Regions from separate parts of the Bacillus luti genome, predicted to be linked through region 1. Evidence: predicted binding sites of a transcription regulator. Region 1 holds the regulator's gene; each other region holds the start of a gene.
What was found. The regulator LexA, encoded in region 1, represses DNA repair genes until DNA is damaged. The targets are predictions, from matches to a motif close to CGAACATATGTTCG.
Positions count from the first base shown of each region.

Region 2: recA (recombinase RecA) is a predicted target of LexA. The motif match lies at 2,497-2,510, and genes of this name have one in related genera.
Region 3: recN (DNA repair protein RecN) is a predicted target of LexA. The motif match lies at 3,241-3,254, and genes of this name have one in related genera.

Region 1 is NZ_CP040336.1:1,678,587-1,685,016, reverse strand. It holds gene EUC40_RS08700 (bifunctional metallophosphatase/5'-nucleotidase) at 1-168, shown strand, start outside; gene EUC40_RS08695 (DUF896 domain-containing protein) at 210-449, opposite strand; gene EUC40_RS08690 (YneB family resolvase-like protein) at 495-1,151, opposite strand; gene lexA (transcriptional repressor LexA) at 1,292-1,912, shown strand; gene EUC40_RS08680 (DUF4097 family beta strand repeat-containing protein) at 2,017-2,817, opposite strand; gene EUC40_RS08675 (DUF1700 domain-containing protein) at 2,821-3,363, opposite strand; gene EUC40_RS08670 (PadR family transcriptional regulator) at 3,356-3,679, opposite strand; gene EUC40_RS08665 (ABC transporter ATP-binding protein) at 3,907-5,706, opposite strand; gene EUC40_RS08660 (nucleotidyltransferase domain-containing protein) at 5,720-6,430, opposite strand, start outside.
Region 2 is NZ_CP040336.1:1,565,561-1,571,990, forward strand. It holds gene EUC40_RS08155 (helix-turn-helix domain-containing protein) at 1-533, shown strand, start outside; gene pgsA (CDP-diacylglycerol--glycerol-3-phosphate 3-phosphatidyltransferase) at 597-1,175, shown strand; gene cinA (competence/damage-inducible protein CinA) at 1,196-2,434, shown strand; gene recA (recombinase RecA) at 2,581-3,612, shown strand; gene rny (ribonuclease Y) at 4,094-5,659, shown strand; gene EUC40_RS08180 (TIGR00282 family metallophosphoesterase) at 5,814-6,430, shown strand, end outside.
Region 3 is NZ_CP040336.1:1,182,116-1,188,545, reverse strand. It holds gene spoIVB (SpoIVB peptidase) at 1-1,264, opposite strand, end outside; gene recN (DNA repair protein RecN) at 1,383-3,122, opposite strand; gene argR (arginine repressor ArgR) at 3,389-3,838, opposite strand; gene EUC40_RS06180 (TlyA family RNA methyltransferase) at 3,981-4,820, opposite strand; gene dxs (1-deoxy-D-xylulose-5-phosphate synthase) at 4,824-6,430, opposite strand, start outside.

The DNA of each region.
Region 1 (6,430 bases):
GTTATGAATAATTATCGCGCAAGTGGCGGAGGGAACTTTTTTATGTTTCAAAATAAGCCAGTAATAAAAGACATACCAACAGATATGTCTGAACTTATCGCTAACTATATATTGAAACATAAAAGGATAGAAGCAACGCAAAATAATAACTGGAAAGTTATTAAATAACGAAATTAACAATAAAAAAGATGGGCAGCTACGCCCATCTTTTAGTTTAATTTTGCATTATCTTGCTTTTTTAAAGCTTTTAATTTCGTCGGTGTAACATCTGTACCTTCTTCGTTAACAACTTTAATCCCTTTAAGTTCGTTTAACATATTTTGACGAAATCCTTTTAAATATTGTTCACGTAGCGATTGACGCTCACGTTGTTCTTCTTCAGTTAAACCTTCAGCTTTTGCTTTTTTCGCTAAGAAGTTAATGCGTTCAACGAGTTCGTGATTAATCATCTCGAATCCCCCTTCTAATCAAAACTGATTATTATCATACAATAGTTACTCTTCTTTATCAAGCAATTGCTTTGTATACTCTACATATCTACGATGTACAGTCGCTTTTGAAACATTATGACCAAATCCACGAAGCGTTGCCGCAATTTCTTCGAAAGTAAGTTCACTTTTGCGTAAGCGTACAATTTCTTCAATTGGCACCTCTTTTTTCTCTCGGCCTACGCTTAAATTACGATTTTTTAAATTATTTTCTGGACGATAGCCCTTTTCTACTGCGCGTTGCATGCCACGTTTAATTTTCAAGTTATGAATCTTTCTTTGATACTCTTCAACAATCCCAATTATATCTAACACCATCGAATCAGAATCCGAAAGCTGTAATTCACCATTATGAGTATGTGTATACACTTTGATTCCCTCTTTATGTAAACAGTGCATTAATGCAATTTTCGCATTCCCCCTACCGAGGCGCGTTTCATCTTGTATAAGTAGCACATCAATTTGTTCGTCTCGAATTGTATCCAACACTTCTAATATACCGTCACGTTCAATTGTATAACCACTAGCCTGCTCTTCAATTACTTTTATAACATTCATTTGATAGCGCTCAGCTAAATGCAATAATTCATCTTTTTGACGTAATAATGATGTTTCCTGTGCTTCTTTTGTTGTACTCACACGTGCATAAATAATTGCATTCATTATGAACCCTCTTCCTCACTATTATTTCCCTTCAGTGTAACATAAATTCGCCTTTTGTTCGAACTTATGTTTGTAGAATGTTTTTTCACATGTTATACTAATTAATAAGAAAAATGAAAGAAAACGAGGTGTTAGAAAACATGGAAAAGTTAACGAAACGCCAGCAAGACATTCTCGACTTTATTAAGCTAAAAGTACAAGAAAAAGGATATCCACCTTCCGTACGTGAAATCGGTCAAGCAGTCGGCCTCGCTTCTAGTTCTACAGTGCACGGACATTTATCACGACTAGAAGAAAAAGGATATATTCGACGCGATCCAACAAAACCACGAGCAATTGAAATTTTAGGTGACGATCGAATGGATGCAGAAACACAATCTGTTATTCAAGTTCCTATCATCGGAAAAGTTACTGCTGGATTACCAATTACGGCAGTTGAGAGTGTAGAAGATCACTTCCCACTTCCAGCTAGCATTGTTGCTGGAGCAGATCAAGTGTTCATGTTACGTATTTCTGGAGATAGTATGATTGACGCTGGTATATTTGATGGTGATTTAGTTGTTGTTCGCCAACAACAGTCTGCATACAACGGTGAAATTGTAGTAGCTTTAACAGAAGACAACGAAGCAACGGTTAAACGCTTTTATAAAGAAAAAGACCACTTCCGTCTACAGCCGGAAAACTCTTCATTAGAGCCTATCATTTTAAAACAAGTATCAGTTATCGGAAAAGTAATTGGTGTATATCGTGATTTACATTAAAAAATAATAAAAAGAAGATAATCACCTTATTTATATAGGTGACTATCTTCTTTTTATATTTTGATAGAATCTAATTCCAAAACGCACATATTATCTATCCTGCATTAACGCACTTCTATAGTCACATCTCCAGCAGCGGTTTTACCATTAATCTTTTTACTGCCATTACCAATCGTTACGTTTTGATTTTCTTCATTAAAAATTGTTACATCTCCGGCAGCGCTTTGCCCACTTATAATTGCATCTTGTGGTTTTTCCAATAAAGTAATCTCTACATCTCCAGCAGTTGAACTTGCCTCTACATCATATTTAGGATCATGATCCATAATATACACTTCCCCACTAGCCGTTTTCGCCGTTACTTTCCCTATTACCTTTTTAAAACTCAGCTCACCAGCTTTCGTGGATCCTTCCACACTCTTAGCTGTGACATGTTTCAAATCTACTTCTCCAGCAAATGTCTCGACACTTACACGGTCACTTTTCACATCACTGATTTCTATTTGTCCAGCGGATGATTTTACTTTTATTTCTTCATAAAAACGTTCAGGTACAAATAGAGTCAATGTAGGTGTTTGAAATCCGAAGTTGTAAAATGAAAAATCAAACGAATCGCCCTTTTCCCTTCCCCCTATAATTTTTAATGCGTCACCCTCTTCAGCAATACGAATCTCCTGTTTCCGCAAATCCCCTGTTTGCTTCACATAAAAAGAGGAATCCGGAGATTTTTGGATAACAATATCTCCAGCATCTAAATCAACTTCTACGTTTTTTAACGCTTCGTTTTTAATAACCTCTTCCTTATTTCCTTTCTCTACATTTGCTACTGCTTTTTTATACGTTTGCGAAATCCCTATTACTCCAACAACGATACAAGCGATAGCTACGAACAATATTTTTTTCATCATCTACTCCCCTTTTATCATTTTGAAGTTCCACATTACGTATCGTACGCATAATCTCTTAAACCACTTCGTACTATAATAAGCGATAATACATAACAACAAACCTACTCCAACAAATGTTATACTAACGAAAAGATCCAACCATATAAAAGTGCTCATAAATACTTTTATAATAACGAAAAATGGCGTCACTACACTCGCAATACCACCGACCCAAAAGGAAAATATAAAAGCAACAATTGCAATTAATGGTCCTAAAACAATAATAAAATTAAACAAACTAAGTCCAATCGCTGCCATAACAGCTCTTGTCACATTTGAAGTTGAAGGATCTTTTTTCATCTCATCAAATCGATACATTGCAAGTAAATCTTTTGCAATTGTTTTCGGAGAACCTAACCCTTTTATTATTTCCGATTCAGTTTTCCCTTCTTCTATTCCAAATTGAAAATGCTCTTCATAATCAAACAAAATATCCTGCCGTTCTTCTTCTGGTAGTTTTCTAAGCTGATTCGATAATTCCCTGAGAAACTGTTCTTTATTCATCCCAATTCACCCCTTCAATAATTTCTTGTACACCTCTCGCAAAATCTCGCCACTCTGTTACCAATAACTTAAGTTGCATCTCCCCTTGCTCCGTTAACTGATAATATTTACGAGGCGGTCCCTCGGTAGACTCTTTTAAATACGTTTGAAAATATCCCTCTTTCGTTAAACGACGCAATAATGGATACACAGACCCTTCCGATATTAAAAATTTATTTGAGATTTGCTGAACAAGTTCATAGCCATAACTATCTTTACGTTTCACAAGTGCCAAAACACATAGTTCTAACACACCTTTTTTAAATTGAACGTTCAATTGCAGTCCTCCTTTCTCGCCACAGTACTGTTCAATAAACAGTAGCTTATTTATCCATAATATACCACTTGGTACTGTTTATTGCAAGGTACTCATTTATGTTTATTCCCTAAATGTAGAAACCGCACAAATAAAAGCCCGAATACGGTCATAATATAGCTGAGCATTATTTGGGCTTTTATTCGATTTGAACTATATGAATACAAAACTCCCCCACTCTTTCTCCTCTATGAACCAACTTCCATTTGTGACCCTAATAAATTTCGAAATACACCTTTTCTCTCTTTAGCCAATTGATTAAATTCACCTTTTTGGACAATTTCACCTTTTCCTAAGACAATAACTTGATCGGCATTGCGTATAGTAGATAAACGATGTGCAATAACAACAATAGTCATTGTTCCTTTCAATCGTTCTATGGCTGATTGGATCTTTACTTCATTTTCAGTATCTAATGCACTCGTAGCTTCATCTAATACTAAAATGGATGGCTGTCTTAAAATTGCCCGTGCTAGTACAAGCCGTTGGCGTTCACCGCCCGAAAGTCTTACCCCCCGATCTCCAATCAGTGTGTCAAGCCCATTTGGAAGCGTTCGTACAAATTCAGCAGCAGCTGCAAACTCTAATGCATCCCAAATTTGTTCTTCACTTGCATTCGGTTCAATCATTAATAAATTTTCTCTAATGCTTGCATTAAATAAGAACGGATCTTGTGGTACATAGCTAATAGCCCGCCTTAAGGACAATAAATTATCAGTTGTAAGAGGAGTACCATCTATTAACACTTGACCTTTTTCTGGCTGGATCAAGCCCATTAAAACATCAATTAATGTACTCTTCCCAGCACCAGAATGCCCCACAATAGCCGTCATACTATTTATTGGAATTTGCACATTAATATTTTGAAGTGCGTATAAAGATTCTTGCTTATTATAACGAAAGTAAACATCCTTACACTCAATACCTTGCTCTATACAAATCGGCGTTATATGTTTTTGCTGATGTATATCCTGCATTTCAATTGCTTCCTTACATTCCTCTTGTAATTCCCATAATGACTTAAAAGCGGGAATACTTGCAGCCAGTTGTTCTAAATTCGATTGAATTGCCGTAAAGCGTGGCCATAGTCTGGAAAAAATGAGAATGATTAATAGCAATTGGGTTGGTTCGGATTTAAATAATTTAATAGCTATAAAAATAAGTATTGCAATTAATACAGACGATGTAATCTTATAAAAAAGCTGAGAATGATTTTTCAACCTTATGAATTCAAGCTGTTCTTTCTCTATTTTCTCACACCAATCATCTAACCATATATACCTAGCATCTTCTAACATATTACTCTTAATATCTTTCACACCGTTAAAATGATCGGTTATCCCTCTAATATATCCCCTTGCTATCTCAGATGTTTTATTCCCTAATTCCCTTGACTTTTTTATAAATCCCCTTGAAAAATATGCTAATACGATTCCCGCAAATAACACAAAAATAGTTATTTTCACGTTTAACCATATTGCAATTCCTATTTGTATAAATGTAAAAACAAGCGAAGTTATTATCTGAAAAAATATATTCGTTCCATTTGTAACTCTTCCTAGTTCTTCCGTTAAAGTAGAAATCAAATCCGTTTTTCTCTTTTTTACAAAAAAAGTCCAATTAGCTTTTAATAAAGACGCATATGTCTCTAGCCTTATATTATTTATAAACCCCATTAAAATTTTCATATTTTTAAGCATTATTTTTTGCTGTAATATTGCCTGCACTGCCACTAATAAAATATATATAATTAAAATAATCGCTAAACTTAACACTTCAGGAATATGATATAAAAACTCAAACATCGATGATTGGAATACACCATTAACTTGCACATTAACAAAGCCACTCATTGTAACCATCGGTATTAGCAAGAGGATTCCAATCCCCTCTAACAGACTCACGAAAACCATTCCAAAAAGATTTATATATATTTTTTTCCCAGAATATCCATTTAACTTTTTTAAAAACCTTAACAAATACTCCATTATCATACTCCCCCTATTGCAGTAAACGATTGCTCTTTTTTCTCCACGCCCATAAAATAGGGCGTAAGGGAAAATACAAAAAATATAATTTTTTGGGTAATGGTAATAACGCCACATCTTCTGGATAAGGATATAAAAAACTAGTAATAAAAAGAACCCTTTGTCGATAGGTCATTAAGGAAAATAAATGTTTTTTATGATATTTCGCTACATCCTCCGGGACCATATCAGCATGTAACTCCACCATGTTCTCTATATAAAACAGAGCCTCTTGCGCCAACTTTATTGAACGACCGTTCTCCAATAAAAATTTCATATCTTTCACTTGAGTAGTCTTTAGTAAATTTGATGTTAAGATAACTGCTTGCCCCCCTATATGTAGTAATTGATACCGCTTCAACAATCTAGTAAGATGCCTCCAATCGAAGGGTTGTTCTAAAATTTGCTGAATATCTATTAACCATCGTAATCTAGACCACCCGTGACGTGCACCGTGAGAAATAAGGGATAAAAACAAATCCTCTCTTCCTAAACCATAAACAGGAAATTGTGTAAGTGAGCTACTTCTTCTACGTTCCCATAATTCATCAAAAGTTGGTTCCTGTGATGGACCGGGATTTAATCGCCAATGAACTTCCAGTTTTATTCTCTTTTTAGGGTGAAAATATGACATATGATGGTGTCTCCATTTCCAATCATTTAAAACTGTACTAAAATAATCGTC
Region 2 (6,430 bases), 110 kb from region 1:
TTGTGTTTCAAGCGTTAACTGGAAAAAATGATGAGAAAGTTCCAAGTGCTCAAAGTGAGAAAATTGAAGTTAAAAAAGCGGAAAACTCTCCGTTAGATACGAAGAAAGAAGAAGCGAAAGCGGAAGAACCAAAGAAAGAAGAACCGAAAAAAGAAGAGCCAAAGAAAGAGGAACAACCAACGCAACCAACGGGACAACAAGAAGTGAAAGTAGTTGGAACAAGTGGTAATGTATCTACTTTGGAAATTCATAATAATAAAACGTTAGAGCTGGAAATTATAACAAAAGATGCAAGTTATGTAGGTATTAAAAATGAGGCAGGAAATGATATCTTTAGCGGTATTATACAGGCGGGCCAGACCCAAAAATATGATTTATCAACAGCGAAAGAGGTAAACCTTAATATAGGAAGTGCACCGAATGTTGAATTTAAATTGAATGGCCAAGTCGTTACATTCCCATTGAATCCAGAAGAGAATTATCACCAAAAATTCTTGATTAAAAATCTAGGGATAGAGCAACCTGCACAATAACAGTCATCGCTTCGATGACTTTTTTCAATGAACAAATGTTTTTGATATGATGGAGGAATAGCTGTGAATTTACCAAATAAAATTACAATATCTAGAATCTTCTTAATTCCAATTTTTATGGTAATTATGTTAGCGCCTTTTAATTGGGGTTCATACACAATTGGTAATGTTGATTTACCAATTCAACATTTAGTAGGAGCACTTATCTTTATTGTTGCTTCAGCTACAGATTGGATCGATGGACATTACGCAAGAAAGTATAATCTTGTAACGAATTTAGGGAAATTTCTTGACCCGTTAGCGGATAAATTACTTGTTTCAGCGGCACTTATTACGTTAGTAGAGATGCAATATGTACCTGCTTGGATTGTTATTGTAATTATAAGCCGTGAGTTTGCAGTAACAGGTTTACGCCTTGTACTTGCTGGAACAGGAGAAGTAGTTGCAGCAAATCAGCTAGGGAAAATTAAGACTTGGACTCAAATTATCGCGATTGCAGCATATTTATTACACGATGTACCTTTAAATTTAATCCATATTCCCGTTGCTGATATTTTTATATGGATTGCATTATTCTTTACTGTTATTTCAGGATGGGATTATTTCTGGAAAAATAGAGCTGCTTTTGTAAACTCAAAATAGAAGTTTATGGGGGAATTGGGATGAATGCTGAGATTATTGCGGTTGGAACTGAATTATTACTTGGACAAATTGCAAATACAAATGCCCAGTTTTTATCTGAAAAGTTAGCTTCAATCGGAATTAACGTGTACTACCATACTGTAGTTGGGGATAATAACAAACGATTACAGCAGGCGATTGAAGTTGCGGAAGAACGTGCGGACATGCTTATTTTTACAGGTGGATTAGGCCCGACAAAAGATGATTTGACGAAGGAAACAATTGCGTCTAGCTTAGGAGAAGAGCTTGTATATGATGAAAAGGCATTAGCATCAATAAGCGATTATTTTAAGCGTACAGGTCGTGAGTTCACTGAAAATAATAAAAAGCAGGCACTTGTTTTGAATGGAGCAACTGTATTTGCCAATGATCACGGTATGGCGCCTGGTATGGGGTTAAATAAGAACGGAAAAGTTTATATTTTGTTACCAGGACCACCGAAAGAAATGAAGCCGATGTATGTAAGTTATGTAGAGCCTTTTTTACGTAACTTTACAACGGGAGAAAACATTTATTCTCGTGTGCTTCGCTTCTTCGGGATTGGGGAATCTCAATTAGAGGTGAAAGTTCAAGATTTAATTGATGGACAAACGAACCCGACAATCGCCCCACTCGCAAATGATGGAGAAGTGACATTACGTTTAACTGCAAAGCATCAAAATGCTGAGGAAGCGGAGAAACTCATTCAGCGTATAGAAGATTTGATTTTAGAAAGAGTAGGAGAATTTTTCTACGGATATGACCAAGAATTTCTCCATTATAAGGCAATAGAGTTATTGAAGAAAAAAGAATTAACTTTAGCTTGTGCGGAAAGTTTAACAGGTGGTCTTTTCGGAAATCAAGTAACAGAAATTTCGGGTGTATCTTCCGTATTTAAAGGCGGTGTCATTTGTTATCATAATGATGTGAAGCAGCATGTTTTGCATGTGCCTGAAGAAATATTGCATACGGATGGTGCAGTTAGTAAAGAATGTGCTCGTTATCTTGCTGAAAATGTTAAAGAATTATTAAAAGCGGATATCGGAATTAGTTTCACTGGGGTAGCAGGACCAGATACTTCAGAACATAAAGAGCCGGGAACAGTATTTGTTGGATTGGCGATTAAGGATGAACAAACTGTAGTCTTTTCTCTTAATTTAAGCGGAAGTCGTCAACAAATTAGGGAACGCTCAGCAAAATATGGATTTTATCATTTGTATAAAAAGCTAGAAGAGATATAAATCTCTTTTAGCTTTTTTTTTAATGGTTAAATGCAGTTTTATTTAATGGAAAATAAAAAAATCGAATAAATGTTCGATTTTTGTTGGCAAATTGAATTGAAAATAGGTATAATAAGATTAGCAATTCAGTTAAGGAGGAATTTTGAATGAGTGATCGTCAAGCGGCATTAGATATGGCGTTAAAACAAATAGAGAAGCAATTCGGTAAAGGTTCAATTATGAAATTAGGAGAACAAGCGGAGCGTAGAGTTTCTACAATTTCAAGTGGTTCTTTAGCACTTGATGTGGCACTAGGGGTAGGCGGATACCCACGTGGCCGTATTATTGAAATTTACGGACCTGAAAGTTCAGGTAAAACAACAGTTTCATTACACGCAATCGCTGAAGTACAGCGTCAAGGTGGACAAGCAGCGTTCATTGATGCGGAGCATGCGATGGATCCTGTATATGCACAAAAATTAGGCGTTAACATAGATGAATTACTATTATCACAACCTGATACAGGGGAGCAAGGTTTAGAAATCGCAGAAGCACTTGTACGAAGTGGTGCGGTTGATATTATTGTAATTGACTCTGTAGCAGCTCTTGTACCGAAAGCTGAGATTGAAGGAGACATGGGTGACTCACACGTAGGTTTACAAGCTCGTTTAATGTCTCAAGCACTTCGTAAACTTTCAGGTGCAATTAATAAATCAAAAACAATCGCAATCTTTATTAACCAAATTCGTGAAAAAGTTGGGGTTATGTTTGGGAACCCAGAAACAACTCCAGGTGGTCGTGCGTTGAAATTCTATTCAACAGTTCGTCTTGAAGTACGTCGTGCGGAGCAATTAAAGCAAGGTAACGACATCGTTGGTAATAAAACGAAAGTAAAAGTAGTTAAGAATAAAGTAGCACCACCATTCCGTGTTGCTGAAGTTGATATTATGTACGGAGAAGGTATTTCAAGAGAAGGTGAAATCTTAGATATGGCTTCTGAACTTGATATCGTTCAAAAGAGTGGTGCTTGGTACTCTTATAATGAAGAGCGTTTAGGGCAAGGTCGTGAAAATTCGAAGCAATTCTTAAAAGAGAATACGGATTTAAGAGAGGAAATTGCCTTCTTTGTTCGTGATCATCACGGAATTGGTGAAGACTCTGGTGTGGAAGACGCGGAAGATTCAAATCTTCAAGATTAAAAAATAAAAGACACGGTCCCGTGTCTTTTATTTTTAATTATTATGAAAGCGTTGTATATCGTTGGAGAGAAAATATTTAATCTGCTTAAAAGGCTATGTATAAAGAGGAATATATGCATGTTTTATATGAATAAACTGGAATTTACTAAGGTTTTCCAGGATAATATGCTGTCTGCTTTTTAAATTCATATATGAATTAGGGCTGAAGGTAAAGAAAGTAAAAGTAGACAACGCTTGACAATGAAAATTGCGATAGATACAATGAGAATGTATATTTTTTCTTATATACGAAACACTCTTCTCAAGAAGAGAAGTAATATTCGGAGTAAGACTTAAATCTTGCCGAAATAATAATATGACATTTTAATTGTGAAATGAAGAAAGTCCCTTAAAAAAGTGGGGCGACGGTCTTTGCTGTATGTTGGTATTCAATGTACATGCCGACAGTCTTTTTTCATTCATAGCAAGGGGAGGTGAAATCATGAGTAGTACTACAGTTTGGATACTCATCTCCATTTTGCTTGCAACAGTCGGTGCAGTTGTTGGCTTTTTTGTTCGAAAGTCTATTGCTGAAGCGAAGATTAATGGTGCAGCTAATGAAGCGAAACGTATTATAGACGAAGCGAATCGTGAGGCTGAAGCACTTAAGAAAGAAGCGCTTTTAGAAGCAAAGGATGAAATTCATACACTTCGTACAGAAGCTGAATTAGAAATTCGTGACCGTAGAAGCGAATTACAAAAACAAGAAAATCGTTTAATGCAAAAAGAAGAGAACCTTGATCGTAAAGACGAAACGCTCGATAAACGCGAGCTACAGTTAGAAAAGAAAGAGGATTCTCTTGTAGCGAGACAACAACAGATTGAAGAGTTGGAAAGCAAAGTGGGAGAGTTAGTTCAAAAGCAACAAACAGAATTAGAGCGCATTTCCAATCTGACACGCGAACAAGCGAAAGCAATTATTCTTGGTAAAGTAGAAAGTGAAGTTTCTCATGAAATTGCCGTAATGGTAAAAGAAAGTGAAGTTCGTGCGAAAGAAGAAGCGGATAAGAAAGCAAAAGAAATCTTATCTCTTGCAATGCAAAGATGTGCAGCTGATCATGTTGCTGAAACAACCGTTTCGGTTGTAAATCTTCCAAATGACGAAATGAAGGGACGTATTATCGGACGTGAAGGTCGAAATATTCGTACGTTAGAGACGTTAACAGGTATTGACCTAATTATCGATGATACACCAGAAGCGGTTATCCTTTCTGGATTCGATCCAATTCGTCGTGAAACAGCTCGTATCGCTCTTGATAAACTAGTACAGGACGGACGTATTCACCCAGCACGTATTGAAGAAATGGTCGAAAAATCAAGACGTGAAGTGGACGAGTATATTCGCGAAGTCGGAGAGCAAACAACGTTTGAAGTGGGTGTTCACGGTTTACATCCAGATTTAATTAAGATTTTAGGTCGTTTAAAGTACCGTACAAGTTACGGACAAAACGTCTTAAAACACTCTATGGAAGTTGCATATTTAACTGGACTTATGGCGGCAGAGCTTGGTGAGGATGAAAAACTAGCAAGACGTGCTGGTCTATTACATGATATCGGTAAAGCGATTGATCATGAAGTAGAAGGTAGCCACGTTGAAATTGGTGTCGAACTCGCAACGAAGTATAAAGAGCATCCTGTAGTTATAAACAGTATTGCATCTCACCATGGGGACACAGAACCAACTTCTATCATTGCAGTTTTAGTTGCAGCAGCGGATGCATTATCAGCTGCAAGACCTGGCGCTCGTAGTGAAACACTTGAGAACTATATTCGTCGTCTTGAAAAGTTAGAAGAGATTTCAGAGTCTTATGAAGGCGTAGAAAAATCTTTCGCAATTCAAGCAGGACGAGAAGTTCGTATTCTGGTAAAACCAGATACAATTGATGATTTAGAAGCTCATCGTTTAGCTCGTGATATTCGAAAACGTATTGAAAATGAACTGGATTACCCAGGACATATTAAAGTAACTGTTATTCGTGAAACACGTGCAGTGGAATACGCAAAATAAAGTGGTGAAACACCACTTTATTTTTTTGTGTTGGAATTGGTTAAAATAAAGGAAATTAGCATACAAGTGAAACAAACTTATCATACATATATTGTAAGGGAATCACTTGAAGCTATAGTAATAAAAAATGTAGTACATAGGAAGGGTAAGACATATGAGAATATTATTTGTTGGGGATGTAGTAGGATCTCCTGGTAGAGGTATGATTCAACAATACGTACCGGCATTAAAGAAGAAATATACACCTACAGTAACCATTATTAATGGAGAAAATGCAGCAGGTGGACGTGGAATTACGGAAAAAATATATCGAAACTTTTTAGAATGCGGGGCACAAGCGGTTACACTTGGAAACCACGCTTGGGATAACCGTGAAGTATTTGAATTTATTGATGATGCAAAATATCTTGCAAGACCAGCTAACTTCCCAGAAGGAACTCCAGGAAAAGGGCTTATCTTTGTGAACTGTAATGGAACAGAAGTGGCAGTTATTAACTTACAAGGACGTACATTCCTTCCTCCAATTGATTGCCCATTCCGTAAAGTGGATGAATTAATAAACATTGCAAAAAAACGTACGAATATTATCTTTATTGATTTCCATGCGGAAACTACAAGTGAAAAACAAGCGTTAGGTTGGTATGTTGATGGTCGTGCTACAGCAGTAGTAGGTACACATACACATGTTCCTACAGCAGATAATCGTATTTTACCAAGCGGAACGGCATATATCACAGATGTTGGTATGACAGGGCCTTACGATGGAATTTT
Region 3 (6,430 bases), 500 kb from region 1:
TTCCAGCCTCATGTAACATCCATTCAATATGAACACCGTATCCTGACGTTGGATCGTTTACAAATACATGCGTAACAGCACCAATTACTTTCCCGTTTTGTACGATTGGGCTTCCACTCATTCCTTGTACAATACCACCCGTTTTCGCTAATAAACGTTTATCTGTTACTTTGATAACCATACCTTTTGTAGCTGGAAATTTTTGCGGCACTGTACTAACAACTTCAATATCAAACGATTCTACTTTATCTTGATCAATAACTGTTAAAATCTTTGCTGGTCCCTCTTTTACTTGATTTGATAATGCAATAGGCATTGCTTTATCCATTATACCATTTGTCATATTTGTATTTAATTTCCCAAAAATTCCAAATGGACTATTTATTGTAATATTACCAATCACTTCACGATCTGGTGAGAACCTCGCTAATTTCTCTCCTGGATTCCCATGACTTCCTCTTTCAATTGATGTAACTGTTGAACGCATAATTTGCCCATCTTCAACTTGAATCGGTTTTTTTGTGTCATTATCAGAAATAACATGACCAAGCGCCCCGTATTTCATAGAATCTGGATGAACAAATGTCATCGTTCCGATTCCAGCTGCCGAATCTCGAATATATAAGCCAATACGATAAGACGATTCACCACTATCTTTTTGTGGTGTTAACTTAGTGCGAATGTATTTTCCATCTCGTAACAAAACAAGATTAAGCGGCTCACCTGTTTCACCACTACTATGAACAAATGGTGCTACATCACTCATTCTTTCAATTGTTTTACCATTAATTTCAGTAATCATATCTCCAATTTGCACGCCTGCTGTTTCACCAGGAGATATTTTACCTTTTTCAGTTTGAATTAAATGATGGCCTACAACAAGTACACCTTTTGTGTTTAATTTCACACCAATCGATTGTCCACCTGGAATAACTTTAAAATCTTTCAGCACTTTTACATTTACTTTTTTCACTGGAAAACCAGCAAGCTGAAACACCATATCTGCTTCACCATTTTGATGAGAATTTACCATAAGTCCTTGTTTTTGTTCGTTCGAACTCACTGTAAATACATGACGATCTGTAGATGAAGCTTGAAAAACGGGTAATGAAGCTATTTCTGATTGTTGCCCTTCAAAAATAACAAGTTGTTTCGGTGATGAAATAAACGTTCGAAGCGGTTTAAAACATCCAATAAAAACTAAAGAAACAAGGAGACAAAGACCTATTATTTTGCGAAATCTTTCTAATTTCAATTTGTTCACTCTCCTCGCTCCTACCCCACATTCAGCCTCTTGGCTTCACTTTTTAATCTCTCCTTGCAATGCTTTATTTATAACCGGAAGAATTAAGAAATCGTCATTTGAGAAAAAAAGCTATCCATTACTGGATAGCCTCTGCTGTCTGTTTAAAATGATGCGCTTGCGTAAGTAACTCTTTCGCATGTTCTGTCGTTAAATCCGTAATTTCCACACCAGAAATCATTCGAGCTATTTCTGTTACTTTATCCTCCATAGTTAAAACAGTAACTGATGTAATTGTCCGATCATTCGCTACCTGTTTTCGAATAAATAAATGTGAATCCGCCATTGAAGCTACTTGAGGTAAGTGCGTAATACAAAGTACTTGCGAGTTTACTGATACACGATAAATCTTCTCCGCAATAGCCTGTGCAACTCGACCACTCACACCTGTATCCACTTCATCAAAAATAACAGACGCAACACCTTGATGCTTAGAAAAAATACTTTTTAAAGCTAAAATAATACGAGATAACTCCCCGCCGGAAGCGACCTTTGAAAGTGGTTTTAGCGGTTCACCTGGGTTCGTTGAAATATAAAATTCCACATGATCATAACCATCCGCCGTCAGTCTTACTGGTGTACCTTCCACAAGAGGTTCTTCTGCATTTCCTTCTCTCTTCATGATTCTCACTTCAAATTTCGTTTTTTCCATATATAATTCTTTTAATTCCTGATGAATGGCATTTGTAAGATGCTCTGCAAGCTCATGACGCATAGTACTTAATAACGTTGCTTCTTGCAGAATAACACTTTCTAATTCCTTTAACTGTTTCTTCGTCGTTTCAATATGAACATCTTTATTTTCAATTGTAAAAATTTCTTGTTCAATTTTATCAGCATACGCTAAAATCTCTTCTACAGTATTTCCATATTTTCTCTTTAACATACGAATTTCATTTAAACGTGTCTCAATTTCATCTAGACGATTCGGATCATATTCCATCATATCGAGCTTTTCTCTAAGTTGATACGCCACTTCTTCTAATAAATAATAGCTATTTGCAATTGAATCATGATTTTCCTGATACACTTCATCTAAATGTGTGATACTCTCCATTTGTCCCATTGCGCTTCTTACATTATCTAATCCTTGTCCGTCAGCACTTAACGAACGATATGCATCACCTAACGCTTTATAAATCTTTTCAAAATTAGAAATTTGCAATCGTTCCTCAATTAATTCATTTTCTTCATCCATCTTTAAATCCGCCTTACGAATTTCTTCATGTTGGAATTGAATTAAATCTAAGCGATGTGCCATTTGTTGTTCATTTTCACTTAACGATTTCAACTGTTTTTTTAATTTCTCGTAGTCAGCGTATACGTTTTGATATATACCTAATTGTTTAACAATACGCTCTCCATCAAAATGATCGAGCATAAATAGGTGACGCTCTTCATTCATTAAATCTTGTGTTTCATGCTGTCCATGAATATCAACAAGCGTTTTCCCAATTTCTTTTAATATACTAAGTGTAACCAGTTTTCCATTTACACGACATACACTCTTTCCGTTTGCAGCGATGTCTCGCTTCAAAATAATCATGCCATCTTCTATTTCTATATCCAATTCTTCTGCCTTTGCAATACATGGATGCTTATCATCTTCAACATAAAATAGCCCTTCTATCTCAGCTTTTTCTGTTCCGTATCGAACAAATTCTGCTGAACCACGGCCACCTACAAGCAAACTAATCGCATCAATAATAATCGATTTCCCGGCCCCTGTTTCACCACTTAAAACCGTTAAACCTTTTTGAAAAGAAATATTTAATGCCTCAATAATAGCAAAGTTTCTAATCGATAATTCCGATAACAATGCCCCATTCACCTCGTTATAAACTAATCCCCTATTAGGGCTTTTCTCAGTTCTTTATTCAAATAGTCATACTATATGTTTTATGTATATATTACTTTTCTAACCCGCTCCATTGTACCAAACATTTGTTTTACGGGTCAATCCACCTATTTTCTTACTTTATTCGAACAAAATATTATATTGCAATTGAAAATACATATTTTTAATCCATAAAAATATCCTGTTTACTTTCCACTTTATAGAGGAAAGTAAACAAGATTTTTTTGTTACAGCATATTTAAGAAACGATCAGAGACAACACCTGTGTCTTCAGGTGTACGGCAAATAATTAAGCAAGTATCATCACCACAGATGGTTCCGATGATCTCATCCCACTCTAAATGATCAATAAGTGCCCCAAGTGAATGAGCGTTACCAGGCAATGTTTTTAGCACAAGCATATGTCCTGCCGTGTCTAATTTTACAAATGAATCCACTAGATTTCGTTTTAATTTTTGCAACGGGTTAAATCGTTGATCTGCTGGCAAGCTATATTTATAGCGACCATCATGTAATGGCACTTTCACTAAGTGCAGCTCTTTAATATCGCGCGATACTGTCGCTTGCGTTACATTAAATCCCTCATTACGTAAAATATCAACTAATTCATCTTGTGTTTCAATTTCTTTGTTCGCAATAATTTCCCTGATTTTAATATGGCGCTGACCTTTATTCATACATTTGCACCTCACACTATCTCTTACCATAGTTTAAACATTGGTATACTTCACTTATTTATGTTAACGTATAATTCGTTACTTGTACACAATTGTTTTTACAATCATTATACAATTACAACAAAAAGAGGAACAACATATGTTATTCCCCTTTTCCTTTTTGTTTTAGAACGTCATGCGCTTCTGTAACAACTTGCTCAACAGAAACTGGAGAATGATTTTCGCCATTCTCACGTTCACCATGCCATTTCAGATGGATTAAAAATTCAATATTACCATCCCCGCCCGTAATTGGTGAGAATGTTAAACCTTCTACATTGTATCCTTCTTTTAAAGCAAAATCGACAATCATTTCTACGACAGCTTCATGTACTTTTCTATCGCGAACGATACCTTTTTTCCCAACTTGCTCTCTTCCAGCTTCAAACTGCGGTTTAATTAACGCTGCTACGTCCCCATTAGGCATTAGCATTGTTTTTAAAACTGGCAATATAAGCTTTAATGATATAAATGAAACATCGATACTAGCAAATTGCGGTAAACCACGTTCTAAATCTGCTGGTGTTACGTAACGGAAGTTTGTTCGTTCCATTACGACAACACGCTCATCTTGACGTAATTTCCACGCAAGTTGATTGTATCCTACATCTAATGCATAAGATAATTTCGCTCCATTTTGAAGCGCACAATCCGTAAAGCCACCAGTTGATGAACCAATATCTATCATAACTTTATCTTGTAAATCAAGATGGAATGTCTCTAATGCCTTTTCAAGTTTATAACCACCACGGCTTACGTACGGCATAACTTGTCCCTTCACCGTAATTTCTGTATCTTGTGGGATTTTCTCTCCTGGCTTATCAAGTCTCATCTCATTTGCATATACAAGACCTGCCATAATGGCGCGTTTTGCTTTCTCACGTGTTTCTATAAGTCCTCGCTCTACTAATAGTACGTCTACTCTTTCTTTTTTTGCACTCATTTGTTACGCCCTTTTTTGTTTTGATGGAATCATTGTATGAATACGGTCTACAACTGCTTCTGTCGTTAAACCAATTTCTTCTAATAATTTTGTTACACTACCATGCTCTATGAAACGATCCGGAATACCCATTCGTTCAATTAATGTACTATGGTACCCATTCTCAGATGCAAATTCAACTACTCCTGTTCCAAAACCACCGATTAAACAAGCTTCTTCAATCGTTAAAATCGGTATATTTTTTCCTAAGAGATCATGTAAATATGCTTCATCCATCGGTTTAATAAAGCGAGCGTTCACTACTTTCACTGAAACTCCAGCTTTTTCAAGACGCTCAGCTGCTTCCATTGCCATTGGTATTGTCGTACCAAACGTTAAAATAGCCGCTTGTGTACCTTCTTTTAACGTTTCCCATGAACCGATTGGAATCGCCTTTAATTCTTCATCCATATGAACACCAAGTCCATTACCACGCGCATAACGTAATGCGATTGGTCCATCTTCATATTGCATCGCCGTATATACTAAATGTTGCCCTTCATTTTCATCTTTTGGCATCATAATTACTATATTCGGCAAGTGACGTAAGAATGAGATGTCAAATACACCTTGATGCGTTTCACCATCTGCGCCTACTAAACCAGAGCGATCGATTCCGATGAAAACATTTAAATTTTGGCGGCATATATCATGAACAACTTGATCATATGCTCTTTGTAAAAATGTTGAATAAATCGCTAAGAATGGCTTCATACCTTGCGTTGCCATACCCGCTGCCATTGTTGTAGCATGCTGTTCTGCAATACCTACATCAATCATACGATCCGGGAATTCTTTTTGGAATTTCTCAAGTTTCGATCCAACAGGCATTGCAGGTGTAATTGCAACGATACGCTCGTCCGTTCTCGCTAGCTTAAGTACTGTTTCACTAACAACAGCACTCCATGCTGGTGCAACTTCTTTCGGTTTAACGAAGTCACCTGATTCAATTTTATAAGGTCCTGTTCCATGCCAAGTTCCTATAACATCACTCTCAGCTGGTTTATAACCTTTTCCTTTTTTCGTAATAACATGAACAAGCACTGGGCCTTTTGTTTTCTTTGCATATTGCAACGTTTCGAATAGCTTTTCATAATCGTGTCCATCGACTGGACCTAAGTATGTAAAGCCTAACTCTTCAAAAAAGACGCCAGATACGAGTAAATATTTAAGACTATCTTTTATTTTCTCTGCTGTCGCAGCAACTTTCCCACCGACTGCTGGGATTTTCTTTAATATATACTCTAGTTCGTCTTTTACCCAATGGTATTTTCCCGCGGTACGTAGACGTCCAAGTACATTATGAAGCGCACCAACGTTTGGTGCAATTGACATTTCATTGTCATTCAAAATAACAATCATGTCTGTTTTTTCATGTCCAATATGGTTCAATGCCTCTAAAGCCATTCCGCCTGTTAAAGCACCATCTCCAATGATTGGTATAACATATTCTTTCGTTTTCTTTAAATCACGTGCTAAAGCCATTCCCATTGCAGCAGATAATGATGTCGAGCTATGGCCCGTTTCCCATACATCGTGCTCACTCTCGCAACGTTTTGGGAAACCACATA